One region of the Pseudoduganella sp. OTU4001 genome, then DNA from elsewhere that is predicted to be linked to it. Evidence: predicted binding sites of a transcription regulator. Region 1 holds the regulator's gene; the other holds the start of a gene.

Region 1 (7,988 bases):
GTGGGCAACCTGCCGTACAACATCTCCTCGCCGCTGCTGTTCCACCTGGCCGAATTCGCGCCGCTGGTGCAGGACCAGGTGTTCATGCTGCAAAAGGAAGTGGTGGAGCGCATGGTGGCCGAACCGGGCACCAAGGCCTACAGCCGCCTGTCGGTGATGCTGCAGTGGCGCTACCGCATGGAGCTGCTGTTCATCGTGCCGCCGGAAGCGTTCGACCCGCCGCCGAAAGTCGACTCGGCCATCGTGCGCATGGTGCCGATCGAACAGCCGCTGGCCTGCGACGCCGCGCGCCTGGAAGCGGTGGTGCAGAAAGCCTTCTCGCAGCGCCGCAAGGTGATCCGCAACTGCGTGGCCGGCATGTTCACGCCGGAGCAGCTGGAGGCGGCCGGCATCAACCCGGGCGACCGCCCGGAAACCGTGCCGGTCGCAGCCTACGTGGCGCTGGCCAACCTGCCGCTCTAAGAAAAAAAGCCCGCTCAGGGAGCGGGCTTGAAATCCAATTCTTGTGAAGAAGTGGAGGAGACGGGTTCAGTATGCTGCGTCACAGCATATTGTTCCAATTTATTTTTGGAATCCCCGTCATTCCATTTCCTTATATCACTGGCAGGTAATCACCACGTTCATGCGGTCGGCATCGCCCATCACGCCGGTCGGGTTGGTGATGGTGCAGACCTGGGCCGGGTCGGTCGGCTGCTTCAGCACGGCCAGGCCGTAGGCGGTGCCGACCGGGATGTTGGCGAACGAGAACTCTGTGGCGTCCTTGTTGAGCACCAGCTGGCCGCTGCTGCTGCCGTTGATGATGGTCAGGCCGCTGCCTTTCAGGTTGACCACTTTGCCGCCCAGGTAATAGGTCTTCTGGCTGCAGTTGACCACCACGTTGATGCTGGCGGTGCGGCCGGCCGAGCCGTGGCCGTTGGGCACCGTGCATTCCATATGGTCGGGCTGGGTCTTGATCGAGACGTTGTACTCGGTGCCGTAGTCGATCTGGTTGGGGAAGGCGAAGGTGGTGGCGCCGGCCGGCACCGCCACGGTGTCGCTGCCGTTCTGCAGCACCAGGCCCTGGTTGCTCAGGCCGTTGACGGTGCCGCCGATGGTGAAGCTGGCCTTGCCGCCGCAGGCGGCCAGGGCGGCGCCGGCCAGGACGGCCGCGCCAATCAGTTTTGCTTTCATCTGGTTTCCTATCTTATTGGCAGGTGACTACCACATTGCTGACGTTCGCCTGCGGCATGGTGCCGACGCCATTGGCGACGGTGCAGGTCTGGCCGACTGGCTGGGCCAGCACGGTGACGCCGTACACGGCGCCGTTATTGATCTTGGCGTTGAACTCGAAGGTGTTGCCGGCGCCAGGCACCACGCCGACGGTCAGGGCGCCGTTGGCCAGCACCAGGCCGCTGCCTGTCAGGCCCACCACGGTGCCGCCCAGCGCGTACTGCACCGGGGTGCAGGTGACCACGGTCTGCTGGTAGGAGTAGTAGTTGATCTTGCCGGTGTTGTTGGCAATCTTGCAGGTGACGCCGCTCGGCTGCGCCTTGATCGTCACGTTGAACGCGGCGTCGGGCGACAGCAGGGTCTTGAAGAACCACACGGTCTGGGCCGGGCTGACTTCCAGGTCGTCGCCGCCATTGTTTTGCAGCACCAGGCCGCTGCGGTCCAGGCCGTAGACCTGGGCGCCCAGTGCCATATTGGCGTTGCCACTGCCGCCACAGGCGGCCAGGCCGGCGGCGCACAGCAGGGCTGCGGCGGCGGACAGATACTTACTCTTCATTCCACGTTCTCCAGTCGATTGCGCGTCGGCGCCATTCAAATCGGCGCCTATTTTAGTGCATTTGCCACATCTTTAGCCGTTTTGGCCTGCTTTTCCCTTGTAACAGGGTGCAACCGGGCTTGGTACAATGGCTCCATGAAGCCGAAAGCCATCCTGTTTGACCTGGACGATACCCTGTGGCCGATCGCGCCCGTCATTGCCGAGGCGGAAGTGACCCTGCATGCCTGGCTGGCGGCGCATGCGCCGAAAGTGGCGGCGCAGTGGTCGATCGACGCCCTGCGCGCGCACCGCGCCGAGCTGGCCGAGGCGCAGCCGGAACTGCTGATCGACCTGGGCCGGCTGCGGCGCGCCAGCCTGCAGGCGGCGTTTGCGGCGGCCGGCGAGGATGCGGCCCACGTCGATGGCGCGATGCGGCACTTTTTCGCGGCGCGCAATGCGGTGACGCCGTATGACGATGTGCTGCCGGGCTTGCTCAAGCTGCGCCAGCAGGTGCAGCTGGGCACGATTTCCAATGGCAATGCCGACCTTGAAGTAATCGGCCTGGCCCACCATTTTGAGGTATCGCTGGCGGCCGCCCACTTCGGCGCCGCCAAGCCCGATCCCGGTATTTTCCGCGCGGCCTGCGCCGCGCTGGGCGTGGCGCCGCACGATGCGGTGTACGTCGGCGACGACCTGGCGCTCGACGTGGCGGGGGCGCAGGCGGCCGGCCTGCGCGCGGTGTGGCTGAACCGGCGCGGCGCGGCCCTGCCGGACGGCGCGCCGCAGCCCGATGCGATTTGCGCTACGCTGGATGAATTGCTTGCGTGGCTGGAACAACAGTTGGCAGAATAGACGTATGCATCTCGATATCCGTGCCCAAACCCTGCTCAAAGCCCTGGTCGAGCGTTATATCGCCGACGGCCAGCCCGTCGGCTCGCGCTCGCTGTCCAAATTGCCCGGCCTGGAACTGTCGCCGGCCACCATCCGCAATGTGATGGCGGACCTGGAGGAGCAGGGCTATGTGGCCAGCCCGCATACTTCGGCCGGGCGCGTGCCGACCCCGCGCGGCTACCGCATCTTTGTCGACACCCTGCTGACGGTGCAGCATATCGATGAAAGCGCGGTGCAGGCCAGCCTGCGCGCCGCCTCGCCGCAACCGCAAAAGCTGATCGCCAATGCGGCGCAGATGCTGTCCTCGCTGACCCAGTTCGCCGGGGTGGTGCTGGCGCCGCGCCACGAGTCGGTGTTCCAGCAAATCGAATTCCTGCGCCTGGGCGAGAAGCGCGTGCTGCTGGTGATCGTGGCGCCGTCGGGCGATGTGCAGAACCGTATCCTGCTGACCGACGTCGATTACACGCCGGCCCAGCTGCAGCAGTCGGCCAATTTCATCAACCAGCACTATTCCGGGCTGTCGTTCGACGACGTGCGCGGGCGCCTGCAGGGCGAACTGCGCCAGCTGCGCGACGATATGGGACGCCTGATGCAGGCGGCGGTGGAGGCGGGCTCGGAGGCGATGGCCGAATCGTCCGAGGACATGGTGATCGCCGGCGAGCGCAACTTGCTGTCGGTGAGCGACCTGTCGTCGAATATGTCGTCGCTGCGGGCGATGTTCGACCTGTTCGAGCAGAAGACCGGGCTGGTGCAGCTGTTGGACGTGTCGTCCAAGGCGTCCGGGGTGCAGATCTTTATCGGCGGCGATTCGCAGCTGGTGCCGATGGATGAAATGAGCGTGGTGACCGCGCCTTATGAGGCCAACGGCAAGATCGTGGGGACGCTGGGGGTGATCGGGCCGACCCGCATGGCGTACGAGCGGGTGATCCCGATTGTCGATATTACCTCGCGGCTGCTGTCGAATGCGTTGAGCAACCACTGAAACCGGTAAACCGGGTGTCCGACCCGGCGGGTCAGACACCGCTTTACCGGTTTTAGTGCTTGTGCGGGCACTGTTCCTTGGTGCAGGTGCCGTAGATCGCCAGCGCATGCTCGGCAATCTTGAAGCCGCGCTCGGCGGCGATGCGCTGCTGGCGCTTTTCGATCTCGTCGTCGACGAATTCTTCGACCCGGCCGCAATCCAGGCACACCAGGTGGTCGTGGTGCGAGCCTTCGTTCAGCTCGAAAATCGCCTTGCCGCTCTCGAAATGGTTACGGTGCAGCAGGCCGGCCTGCTCGAACTGGGTCAGCACGCGGTACACGGTGGCCAGGCCGACGTCCATATTCTCGGCCAGCAGCAGCTTGTACACGTCTTCCGCGGTCAGGTGGCGCACGGGGCTGCTCTGGAAAATATCGAGGATTTTCAGGCGCGGCAAGGTAGCCTTCAGGCCGGACGCCTTCAGGTCGGTAGGGCTGTTACTCATGTTTGCTAACGTCAGTTGCGGGAAGTGCTTTATGATATAGCGTTTTAGGCACTTCTGCTCACGGAATTGAGGTTTCATAACATGCGCGTCACCCCGCTGTCTTTGTTGCAACGAAGCACCCCGCTGCTGGCGGCAGCCCTGCTGGCCGCCTGCGCCAGCCAGCCGGCCACCGTGGCCCCGGTCGAAGCCTCGCAAGGCGCCCAGACCACCACCATTACCCAGGTGCAGAAATTCCTGTGGTTCTTCTCGCCGTACCGCCCGACCATCCAGCAAGGCAACTTCGTCTCGCAGGAAATGCTGGCCCAGCTCAAGCCCGGCATGACCAAGGACCAGGTGCGCTTCCTGCTCGGCACGGCGCTGATGGCCGACCCGTTCCACGCCCAGCGCTGGGACTACCCGTTCCGCCTGGCCAAGGGTAATGGCGAGCTGACCACCAGCACCGTGGTGGTGTATTTCGACAAGGACGACAAGGTCGAGCGCTTCGAAGGCGGCAACCTGCCGACCGAACAGGAATACATCGCCCGTATCGCCGGTCCGATCAAGGAATTCAAGAAGGCCGAGGCGGCCAAGGACAATGCCGCGCCGGGCAAGGCGCCGCTGCCGGGCGGCCAGGAATCGGGCCAGAAGCAATAAAGGAATCAAGCATGACGCAATTGAAGATCGCCATCGCTGGCGCCAGCGGCCGCATGGGCCATATGCTGATCGAGGCGGTACAGGCTGCGCCCGATGCGCGCCTGGCCGGCGCCCTGGACCGCGCCGGCTCGCCGGCCCTGGGCCAGGATGCCGCCGCGTTCACCGGCCAGCCGGCCGGCGTGGCCGTGACGGCCGACCTGGCCACCGGCCTGGCGGACGCCGACGTGCTGATCGACTTCACCCGTCCGGAAGGCACGCTGGAACACCTGGCTTACTGCGCTGAGCACGGCGTGAAGATGGTGATCGGCACCACCGGTTTCGACGCGGCCGGCAAGGCCGCCATCGCGGCGGCGGCCGAGAAGACCGCCATCGTGTTCGCGCCGAATATGAGCGTGGGCGTGAACGTGACCCTGAAGCTGCTGGAATTCGCGGCCAAGCAGTTCGACATCGGCTACGACATCGAGATCATCGAAGCGCACCACCGCCACAAGGTGGATGCGCCGTCCGGCACCGCGCTGAAAATGGGCGAGGTGATCGCCGATGCGCTGGGGCGCGACCTGAAGCAAGTCGGCGTGTTCGCGCGCGAAGGCGTGACCGGCCCGCGCGAGCCGTCGCAGATCGGCTTTGCCACCGTGCGCGGCGGCGACATCATCGGCGACCATACCGTGATGTTCGCCACCGAGGGCGAGCGCATCGAGATCAGCCACAAGTCGTCCTCGCGCCAGCACTATGCCAACGGTTCGCTGCGCGCGGCGCAGTGGCTGGCCGATAAGCAGACTGGCCTCTACGATATGTACGACGTGCTGGGCCTGAAGGGCTGATGGAGCACTTTACTTTCGCCAGCTACTGGGAGCGCGGCGACGCGATCAGCCACGCGGTGGCCTACCTGCTGCTGGCGATGTCGCTGGCGTCCTGGTTCTTCATCCTGTGGAAGGGCTGGTCGTCCTGGCGCATCCGGCGCGCGGCGCCGTCGGTGCAGGCGTTCTGGGATGCGCCCAGCGTGGCCGATGGCGTGGCGCTGATGGCGGCGCGCGACCAGGAAGGCATTTTCGCCGATGTGGCGCAGGCCGGCGCGGGCCAGCTGGAACGCGCCAAGGCCGGCAGCATCGGCGCCGAGATGGGGCGCGCCGAGCAGGCCACGCGCGTGCTGCGCGATGCGATCCATGTCTCGACCACGCGTCTGGAAAGCGGCCTGACCTTGCTGGCGTCGATCGCTTCGACCGCGCCGTTTGTCGGGCTGCTGGGCACGGTGTGGGGCATCTACCATGCGCTGGCGGCGGTGTCGGCATCGGGCACGGTGCAGATCGACAAGGTGGCCGGGCCGGTGGGCGAGGCGCTGATCATGACGGGCGTGGGCCTGGTGGTGGCGATTCCTGCGCTGCTGGCGTATAACGGCTTTAACCGCATCAACCGCATCACGCTGTCCGAACTCGATGCGTTCGCGCACGATCTGCACGCTTACCTGACCAGGGAGTGAGGCCATGGCCTTCGGCGCCTTCAACCATCACCGGCAAAAGGAATCCATGGCGGACATCAATGTCACGCCGATGGTGGATGTGATGCTGGTGCTGCTGGTGATCTTCATCATCAGCGCGCCGATGTTTACCAATGCGGTGCAGCTGGAGCTGCCGAAGGCGCAGGCCAAGGCGCTGCCGCAGGAGGCGGAAACGGTGTCGCTGGCGATCGATGCGGGCGGCACGGTGTACTGGAATAACAATGCCCTGAAGCCGGGCGAGCTCGAACAGCGCCTGGCCGGGGCGGCGGTGGTTTCGCCGCAGCCGGAATTGCAGCTGCGGGCGGATAAGGATACCCGTTACGAAGTGGTGGCGCAGGTGATGGCGGCGGCGCAGTCGCATGGCCTGACGCGCCTGGGGTTTGTCACCGATCCGAAGGAAAAGAAATAATGGCTACTGCCACTTTACATGGCGCCGTGATCGGCGACGAGGCTGCGTTCCATGCGGCATGCCAGGCGGAGCTTGGCTTCCCTGCGGGGTATGGCAATACCATCGACGCCTGGGTCGATTGCCTGTCCTACCTGCGCGATGACGACAATATGACGAAGTTCAGGCTCAAGCCGAACGAGGTGCTGGAGATCGTCATCACCGATTCGAAGAAGATGCCGCAGGACCTGCTGGAGGAGATCTCCTACTGCGTGGGCGGCATCAATGAGCGCTATGAGGATTACGGCGAAAAGCCGGCCTTGAAGCTCACCCTGCGTTAAACAGCTTTCTCGCCGGGCGCCAAAGTCAGCACGTCGAAGCCGGTCTCGGTGACGGCCACCATATGCTCCCACTGCGCCGACAGCGAACGATCGGCGGTCACCACGGTCCAGCCGTCGGCCAGTGCGCGGGTCGGGTGCTTGCCGGCGTTGATCATCGGCTCGATGGTGAACACCATGCCCGGCTCCAGCATCAGCCCGGTGCCCGGCTTGCCGTAGTGGAGCACCTGCGGGTCTTCGTGGTACACCATGCCGATGCCATGCCCGCAATAATCGCGCACCACGCTGTAGCCGGCCGCCTCGGCCAGCTTCTGGATCGCGTGGCCAACATCGCCCAGGCGGTTGCCCGGCTTGACCGCGCGGATGCCGGCCCACATCGCGTCATACGTCACTTCGCACAGCTTCTGCGCGGCCTTGGACGGGGTGCCGACGTAGTACATGCGGCTGGTGTCGCCAAACCATTCATCCTTGATCACGGCGACGTCGATGTTGATGATGTCGCCATCCTTCAGCACCTTCTTCGGCGTCGGGATGCCGTGGCACACCACCTCGTTGACCGAGGTGCAGACGGTGCCGGTAAAGCCGCCGTAGCCGACATTGGCCGGAATCACCTTCAGCGTGTTGACGATGTAGTCGTTGCACAGCTTGTCCAGCTGGGCGGTCGAGACGCCCGGCTTCACGTGCGGCGCGATAAAGGTCAGCACATCCGCCGCCAGCTGGCCGGCCACGCGCGCGCTTTCGACCTGGTCGGGCGTCTTGATCAGGATGGACTTGTTGTTACGCTTGCGCATGGCGTGGCTTTCTGAAGGCGGAAGGGGCGCATGGTATCACGCGACTTTGGCCTTGTCGAAGTGCGGATTCTGGATCAGGCCGAGGATATTGCCGAACGGGTCGGCCAGGTCCACCACGCGGATGCCTTCGCCCACGTCTTCAATCTTGGAGTGAGCGCTTGCTCCCAGTGCGACGATGCGCTCGACTTCTTTTTCAATATCGTCGACGCCCCAGTAGACCTGGGTGCCGGTCTTGCCCGGCGCGCCAT
Region 2 (7,988 bases), on a different contig from region 1:
GGTGTTGGCGTGGTAGTGGCTGAAGTTCGTCCCGTGTTCGGCCAGCCAGTCGTGGGCCGGCAGGTCCAGCGCCTTGGGCAGGTCGGGCCGGCTGCGTTCCTGGTCGGTGACGATCAGCAGGATGTTCAGGCGCCGTTCGCGGCGGGTCTGGTCCGACACGGCGCTGCGCAGCACCATCGGCCGGCGCGGCCGGTTCATCCAGTTGCCGGCCAGGGTGGCGGCGCCCATGGCGCCCATGCTTGCCAGGAAATGGCGGCGGCTCCAGTGATCCATGATGTCTCCTTTATGCGTATGCGCCGATTATTTGCGCTGGACACGTATGAGGCAACTGCATAATATTCATGAATAGCAATGCGGAAAATGCATGGATCTACGTAAACTTCGCCATATCATCGCCCTGTTTGAGGAGGGCAGCTTCGTCAAAGCCGCCCAGCGCGTGCATTTGACGCAACCGGCCCTGTCGCGTAGCGTGCAGGCGCTGGAGGCCGACCTGGGCGTCAGCCTGTTCGACCGCACCCGCGACGGCGTCCACGCCACCGCCGCCGGACGCCAGTTCGTGGAACGCGCCCGCGCCATCGAACGCTCGCTGAGCGTGTTCCAGCACGATATGCGGCAATTGCATACCGGCGTGGCCGGCGAAGTCGCGTTCGGCGTCGGCCCGTTCCCCGCGTTCAGCGCACTGGAACCGGCCCTGCAGGCGATTACGCGCGACTACCCGCAATTGCGCCTGCGCGTGGAAATCCAGAACGCCCCCGCGCTGGCGGGCCACCTGAAGGCGGAACGGATTGAATTCTTCCTGGCGGATGTGCGCCTGCTGAAGCACGACGCCGAGTTGCGCATCAACCCCGTCGGCATCCACCCCGGCCTGCTGTGCTGCCGCGCCGGGCACCCGCTGGCCGGCGCAAAGAAGGCCGGCCGCCGCGAGCTGCAGCACTACGGCTTCGTCTCAGTCCACCTGCCGCCCACCAGCGCGATGCCGCCGGCGTTACTGGAATTGATTGAAGAAGTGGACGGCAAACGCCCGCAAATGCTGGCCTGCGACCACGTCGACCTGCTCAAGCACCTGGCCCTGCAAAGCGACCGCCTGCTGCTGACAACCCGCTCGACCGTCGAAGCCGAGCTGGCAAGCGGCGCCCTGGTCGAACTCCCCATCCCCGCACTGGCCGAAGCCGGCATCGAGCTGGGCCTCGTCACCCTGCGCGAGCGTACCCTCTCCGCCGCCGCCGAAGTGGTGATCGCACAGCTCGTGAAATAAAAAAGCCTGCAAGGCGTGAACCTTGCAGGCTTGGTGCGGCGTTGGAGGCGCCTTATTTCTGACGGCGACGCAAGGTGAAGCCGAGCATGCCGAGGCCCAGCGCGACGGACATCAAGGTGCCGGGCTCCGGCACGTTTGTGGTCAGCGACACGTTGTCCAGCGAGCCGCCGTAGCTATCGCTATTGCCGGCTGCAACGAATTCAAGTTTGGACTGGCTGCCGGCCGCGAACAGCGACAGGTCGTATTTGATCCAGTTCGTTACCGAGCTACGGTTGTCCTGCTCGAGATGCTTGACCAGCAGGCCATTCCAGAACACGTCGATGCCGTTGGTCGTGGCCAAAGTGTTTTCACGCGCCGCGTAATAGAAGGACAGCTTGTACTCGCCGCCGTTGACGGTGTCGAAGGTCTGGCTGATCGAACTATTGTTGTAGACATCCAGTTCAAGGTACTGGCTGCCGTTTTGCGCAGCGCCCACCACGTTATTGCGGATTTCCACTTGGTTTGTGCCAACCGCCCAGCCGTCCAGGGTGGATTGCACTTTCCAGGAATTGGCAGCGATAACGTCTTTTTCGAAACTGCCATTCTTGACCAGTTCGATCGTGCCGGCATTGGCAGCGCTTGCCGCGAACAGCAATACAGCGGAGAGGATTCGTTTCATATTGTTAAATTGGAATTTGTATTGTTTTATAGCTACTAACATTCTAGCACGACAATTGTTTGAAAATTCATCAGTAAATGAAAAAAAGCCTGCAAATCACGCCAATTTGCAGGCTTTTGATGCTATGTGGAAATTTATTCAGTCGCGGTGCCGGGCGGACATGATCAGCATAAAGATGAAGCCGTTGTCTGATGGCGCCCGATAGGCGCCGATGGCGCCAAGGGCGTGTGCGGCGATGGCGGTCATGTGCCAGCCGTCGTGCATATCGGCGGTCCACTTGGGTACGGTGAGGTGCGGATAGCCGCATTCTTCGCCAAGGCTGCGTACGGCGTCGATGCGCCGGCGGACCGGTTCGAGCAGGCTGAAATTGGCCCAGGACCACATCCATGTGTCACTGGATGTGGAGATGGTGCCGACGAACTCGACGTCCGTCACCAGGTCGGGCCGCTGTGCGCTGCCGGAGAAGACCAGTTGCGCGGTCTCCTGGTAGTAGTCCCAGCGCGGATAATCGTTCAGCGCGAGCTGCTCCGACATGGCGGCCTGCTTATCCGACAGAGTAGTGCAGTGGGCGCCGACGAATTCGTCCCACTCGGCCAGTTTTGCGCCTTCCAGCCTGGTCACGCTGCGCCCAATCCCGTCCTCGTAGCAATGGCCGCAAAGCAGGCCAATATCCGCTTCGCCTTCGTTATGCTCGTTCCACTCGCCTTCGCGCTCGAAGGCAGCGTTGCACGCATCGCACCATGCGTCGCGCCAGGGATCGCCATCCTCGGGGTAGCCGCAGTGCCAGCGCTGGGCAGGGTTGGCGATCAAATGCTTGCAAACATAAGCGAACCCGCATTCGCCGTGGGTAGGGCAGGTGATGGTCTCAGTCGTCATGTGCCGATGGTATATAAAAAAAGCCTGCAGGGCGAACCTTGCAGGCTTTCTTTTGTCAGCGGTGAGGCTGGCGGCTATTACATCATGCCGTCCATGCCACCCATGCCGCCCATGCCACCCATACCGCCCATGCCGCCGGCTGGCTTGTCTTCTACGACTTCAGCAACCATGCAGTCGGTGGTCAGCATCAGGCCAGCGATGGAAGCCGCGTTCTGCAGAGCGGAACGGGTTACCTTGGCTGGGTCCAGCACGCCCATTTCAACCATGTCGCCGTAGGTGCCGTTGGCTGCGTTGTAGCCGTAGTTGCCGGTGCCGGCTTGTACGGCGTTGACCACCACCGATGCTTCTTCGCCGGCGTTGGTAACGATCATGCGCAGTGGCTCTTCCATGGCGCGCAGGACGATCTTGATACCTGCGTCCTGGTCGGCGTTGTCGCCTTTCACGTTCAGGGAAGCGCGGGCGCGCAGCAGGGCTACGCCGCCGCCTGGCACGATGCCTTCTTCCACAGCTGCGCGGGTTGCGTGCAGTGCGTCTTCAACGCGTGCCTTCTTCTCTTTCATTTCGACTTCGGTGGCTGCGCCAACCTTGATCACGGCAACGCCGCCGGCCAGCTTGGCCACGCGCTCTTGCAGCTTTTCACGGTCGTAGTCGGAGGTTGCAGCTTCGATCTGGGTGCGGATCTGCGCCACGCGGCCTTCGATTGCGGAAGCTTCGCCTGCGCCGTCGATGACGATGGTGTTTTCCTTGCCCACTTCGATACGCTTGGCTTGGCCCAGTTCTGCCAGGGTGGCTTTTTCCAGGGTCAGGCCGACTTCTTCTGCAACCACCTGGCCGCCGGTCAGGATGGCGATGTCTTCCAGCATGGCCTTGCGACGGTCGCCGAAGCCTGGGGCTTTCACTGCGCAGGTCTTCAGGATGCCGCGGATGTTGTTCACCACCAGGGTCGCCAGTGCTTCGCCTTCGATGTCTTCAGCGATGATCAGCAGTGGACGGCCGGCTTTCGCTACTTGCTCCAGTACTGGCAGCAGGTCGCGGATGTTGGAGATCTTCTTGTCGCACAGCAGAACGAATGGGTTCTCCAGCACGGCAACTTGCTTTTCCTGGTTGTTGATGAAGTATGGGGACAGGTAGCCGCGGTCGAACTGCATGCCTTCCACGATATCCAGCTCGTCGTGCAGGGACTTGCCGTCTTCCACGGTGATCACGCCTTCCTTGCCCACTTTTTCCATCGCTTCAGCGATGCGCTCGCCGATCGAAGCGTCGGAGTTGGCGGAGATCGCGCCAACCTGGGCGATTTCCTTGGAGGTGGTGCATGGCTTGGAGATCGACTTCAGCTGGTCGACGGTGGCAGCAACTGCCTTGTCGATGCCGCGCTTCAGGTCCATTGGGTTCATGCCGGCGGCAACGTACTTCATGCCTTCGCGGACGATGGCCTGGGCCAGCACGGTTGCGGTGGTGGTACCGTCACCGGCGTTGTCGGAGGTCTTGGAAGCGACTTCCTTGACCATCTGCGCGCCCATGTTCATCAGCTTGTCTTTCAGTTCGATCTCTTTAGCGACCGATACGCCGTCCTTGGTGACGGTTGGGGCGCCGAAGGAGCGCTCCAGCACCACGTTGCGGCCTTTCGGGCCCAGGGTGACTTTAACTGCGTTGGCGAGGATGTTCACGCCTTCGACCATCTTGGAACGGGCGGAATCGCCGAAAATGACTTCTTTAGCTGCCATGTTAGTTCTCTCCTGAATTCTGTATTAAGGGCTGGCAGATTACTTCTGCACCACAGCCATGATGTCTTCTTCGCGCATTACCAGCAGTTCCTGGCCGTCGACTTTGACGGCTTGGCCGGCGTATTTGCCGAACAGAACGCGGTCGCCTACTTTCACTTCCAGAGCGCGCACGGTGCCGTTGTCAGCAACTTTACCGTTGCCAACTGCCAGCACTTCACCCTGGTCTGGCTTTTCAGCGGCTGCATCAGGGATGATCAGGCCGGACGCGGTCTTGGTTTCCTGGTCCAGGCGTTTGACGATGACGCGGTCATGCAAAGGGCGAAGGTTCATACAAAACTCCTTTAACTCGGTTTATTGATCTTTGTTAGCACTCTCTGCTAACGAGTGCCAACAATTATAGGGACGACACTTTGCCTTTTCAAGGCATTTTCTTTTGAGACAGATCAAGCTGCCATTTTGTCAAGATTGCATTGCAGGCAAGGATAGGCTGAAAGTCACCTGGCTAGGCGTGCATTCCGCCAGCCGCAGCTCGCCGCCGTGGGCGCGGGCGATCTCGCGCGCCAGGGCCAGGCCCAGGCCGACGCCGGCCACGCGGCGGTTGTGCGCCTCGTCGGCGCGGTAGAAGCGGTCGAACAGGCGCTCGCGGTGCTCGAAGGCGATGCCGGCCGAGGCGTTCGATACGTCGATCTGCCAGCCGGCGCCCGCGCGGCGCGCCTGGATCGCGATCCAGCCTTCGGGAATGCCGTATTTGACGGCGTTGCTGACCAGGTTTTGCAGCACCTGGCGCAGCAGGTCGGCGTCGCCCTGGGCCGGCATGGCAGGCGGCAGCTGCAGCTGCAGCGGGCGTTCCGGCGCCATCATGTCCAGATCGTCGGCCAGTTCGCGCAGCATGGGCACCAAGTCCAGCGGCTGCAGCGGGATCTGCAACTGGCCGGCGTCGGCGCGCGACAGCATCAGCAGCTTGCGCACGATGCTGTCCAGGCGGCGCACTTCGTCCAGCATATCGGCCAGGGCCTGCTCCATTTCCGGGTTGTTGCCGGCGCGCTCAAAGGCGCGTTCCAGCTCGCCTTGCAGGATCGCCACCGGCGTGCGCAGTTCGTGCGCGGCGTCGCCGGAAAAGCGCACCGCCTGCAGGAAGCTGCGCTCCAGGCGGTCCAGCATGTCGTTGAACACGGTGACCAGGCGGTCGAATTCCAGCGCTTCGTCGTCGGCCGAGACGCGCTGCCGCATATCGCTGGCGCGGATGCGCTCCATCACGCCGGTGAGGTGCTCAATCGGGCGCATGGCGCGGCCGGCCAGGTACCAGGCCACCAGCCCCACCAGCAGGCACAGCATCACCACGGCGCCGCCGAACTTGACGATGGTGGCCTTCAGCTGCGCTTCCGAAAGCGTGGTATTCACGCCAAGCTGCACCAGCACGTCGCCGCGCCGGGTCTGGCCGATGCGCCATTGCGTGCCGCCGCCGTAATAGGTGCGCAGGGCGCCGTCGGCGGCCTCCGGCACCAGCAGGGAGGCTGGCCAGTTGCGGCTTTGGTAGACGGTGCCGCCCTTGGTGTTGACCGCGCGCAGGATGGCGTAATCCTCCTTGCTTTCGAGCGGTGCGAAGCCGCTGAAACTGGCGTTCAGGTGGGCGTCGATGGCGGGCCACACGGTGGTGCTGTTGGCGCCGAAGCCGGGGCCGGCCAGGTGCGCCACCATCATGCGGTCCAGGATGCTGGCGCGGCGGTGCATCACCGTCAGCGCGGAGGCCACGAACAGCACCGCCACCACGCTGACCGCCAGGCCGGTGGTGATCAGCGCAATGCGCAGGCGGAATGAACGGATAACCGGGCGGCGTTCGGAACTCATGCGGCGCTCAGTTCTCGCCGTCCGGCTTGCGCAGGCGGTAGCCGACGCCGCGCACCGCTTCGATGGCGATGCTGTCGGGCAGGTTGAGCTTCTTGCGCACGCGCTGGATGCAGACGTCCACCATATTGGTCTGCGGCTCGAAATCGTAGCCCCACACGTGCTCCAGGATCTGGGTGCGGGTGTAGACCCGGCCCGGGGAGCGCATCAGGTATTCCATCAGGTTGAATTCGCGGCTGGTCAGCTCGACTTCGCGGCCATCCAGTTCGGCCACGCGGGTCAGGCGATCCAGTTTCAACGGGCCTACCGACAGCACGTTCTGCCGCTCGCCGCTCACGCGCCGCAGCAGGGCGTGGATGCGGGCGATCAGTTCTTCCACATAAAACGGCTTGGCCAGGTAATCGTCGGCGCCCAGGTTCAGGCCTTGCAGGCGGTCGTCCAGCTCATTGCGCGCGGTCAGCAGGATGACGGGCGTGTCGCGCCCTTCGCGGCGCAGGCCTTTCAGGATGGCCAGGCCGTCGCGGCCGGGCACCATGATGTCGAGCAGGATGATGTCGTATTGGCGGGACAGGGCGTAGTCGTAACCGAGGTTGCCATCTTCGCAATGGTCGACCAGAAACCCTTGCTCGCGCAATCCGCTGCACACAAAACTGGCAATCCGCTGTTCATCTTCTACGAGGAGGGCTTTCATCTTTGACATTTTCCAGAAGTACAAAAGCGCCGTCAATGCGGCGCTCGATTACAGAATTGTAATCAAACTGTAAGCCTTTTTGTCATCTTCTCTTGGTGTAATGAAAGAGTAGTAATCCTTTTTCAACAATCGGGAGATGACCATGGGCTTCGGCAGCTGGTTCAAGAAAAACGTCGTGAAACCCATCGAAAAGGTGGTGGATAAAGTCGGCGACGCCGTGAAAGATATGGGCGACGACTTTAAAGATATTGGCAGCGCCTTCGAGCAGGTCGGCAACGACATGGCGGCGGCGGCCAAGAAAATCGCGGAACTGGGCTATACAAAAAAGAGCCTGGGGAATGGCGATAATAATTACACAGCCAGTTCGCTTGGCGCCAACATCATCCACGGTGACGGCGGCAACGACAACATTACCGTCAACGCGGGCGCCTACAACAATATCTATGGCGACGACGGCAACGACACGCTGACCGTGAAAGTCGGCGGCTACAACGTGATCGATGGCGGCAACGGCAACGACACCATCCGCATCGACGTCGGTATTTACAACAAGGTCTCCGGCGGCAATGGCGACGACAATATCACCGTGGCAGCCGGCGCGGCGGCCGACGTCGACCTGGGCGAGGGCAACAACAGCCTGTCCGTCAATTCGGCCTACAACGAAATCGACGGCGGCAACGGCAACGACAACGTGACCGCCAACGGCGGCTGGAACGATATCGAACTGCGCGGCGGTAACAACACCGTGGTGGCCAACGGCGGCAACAACAAGGTCACCACCACCGGTGACGGCCATGACAAGATCACCGTCTATGGCGGCAATAACTACGTCAATGCGGATCATGGCAATAACACCATCGTCGCTGGCGGCGCCCAGAACACCATCCACACCGGCAACTGGGACGACGTGGTGACCGCCGATGGCGTAAACAACGTCAT

The links. Region 1 encodes HrcA, which represses chaperone genes, less so after heat shock. Its sites were predicted from a motif close to TTAGCACTCNNNNNNNNNGAGTGCTAA; they were not measured.
Positions count from the first base shown of each region.
Region 2: a site for HrcA is predicted at 4,878-4,904, ahead of groES (co-chaperone GroES). Genes of this name have one in related genera too.

Region 1 covers NZ_JASATG010000016.1:116,068-124,055, forward strand. Annotated here, with positions in the region: gene rsmA (16S rRNA (adenine(1518)-N(6)/adenine(1519)-N(6))-dimethyltransferase RsmA) at 1-462, shown strand, start outside; gene AAHE99_RS16090 (hypothetical protein) at 598-1,170, opposite strand; gene AAHE99_RS16095 (hypothetical protein) at 1,184-1,765, opposite strand; gene AAHE99_RS16100 (HAD family hydrolase) at 1,901-2,596, shown strand; gene hrcA (heat-inducible transcriptional repressor HrcA) at 2,601-3,617, shown strand; gene fur (ferric iron uptake transcriptional regulator) at 3,670-4,098, opposite strand; gene AAHE99_RS16115 (outer membrane protein assembly factor BamE) at 4,180-4,731, shown strand; gene dapB (4-hydroxy-tetrahydrodipicolinate reductase) at 4,743-5,552, shown strand; gene AAHE99_RS16125 (MotA/TolQ/ExbB proton channel family protein) at 5,552-6,208, shown strand; gene AAHE99_RS16130 (ExbD/TolR family protein) at 6,213-6,635, shown strand; gene AAHE99_RS16135 (barstar family protein) at 6,635-6,952, shown strand; gene map (type I methionyl aminopeptidase) at 6,949-7,740, opposite strand; gene AAHE99_RS16145 (VOC family protein) at 7,777-7,988, opposite strand, start outside.
Region 2 covers NZ_JASATG010000012.1:83,007-90,994, forward strand. Annotated here, with positions in the region: gene AAHE99_RS13305 (sulfatase-like hydrolase/transferase) at 1-273, opposite strand, end outside; gene AAHE99_RS13310 (LysR family transcriptional regulator) at 365-1,255, shown strand; gene AAHE99_RS13315 (DUF642 domain-containing protein) at 1,308-1,913, opposite strand; gene AAHE99_RS13320 (DUF6882 domain-containing protein) at 2,052-2,789, opposite strand; gene groL (chaperonin GroEL) at 2,867-4,513, opposite strand; gene groES (co-chaperone GroES) at 4,553-4,843, opposite strand; gene AAHE99_RS13335 (ATP-binding protein) at 4,973-6,361, opposite strand; gene AAHE99_RS13340 (response regulator transcription factor) at 6,369-7,049, opposite strand; gene AAHE99_RS13345 (serralysin-like metalloprotease) at 7,192-7,988, shown strand, end outside.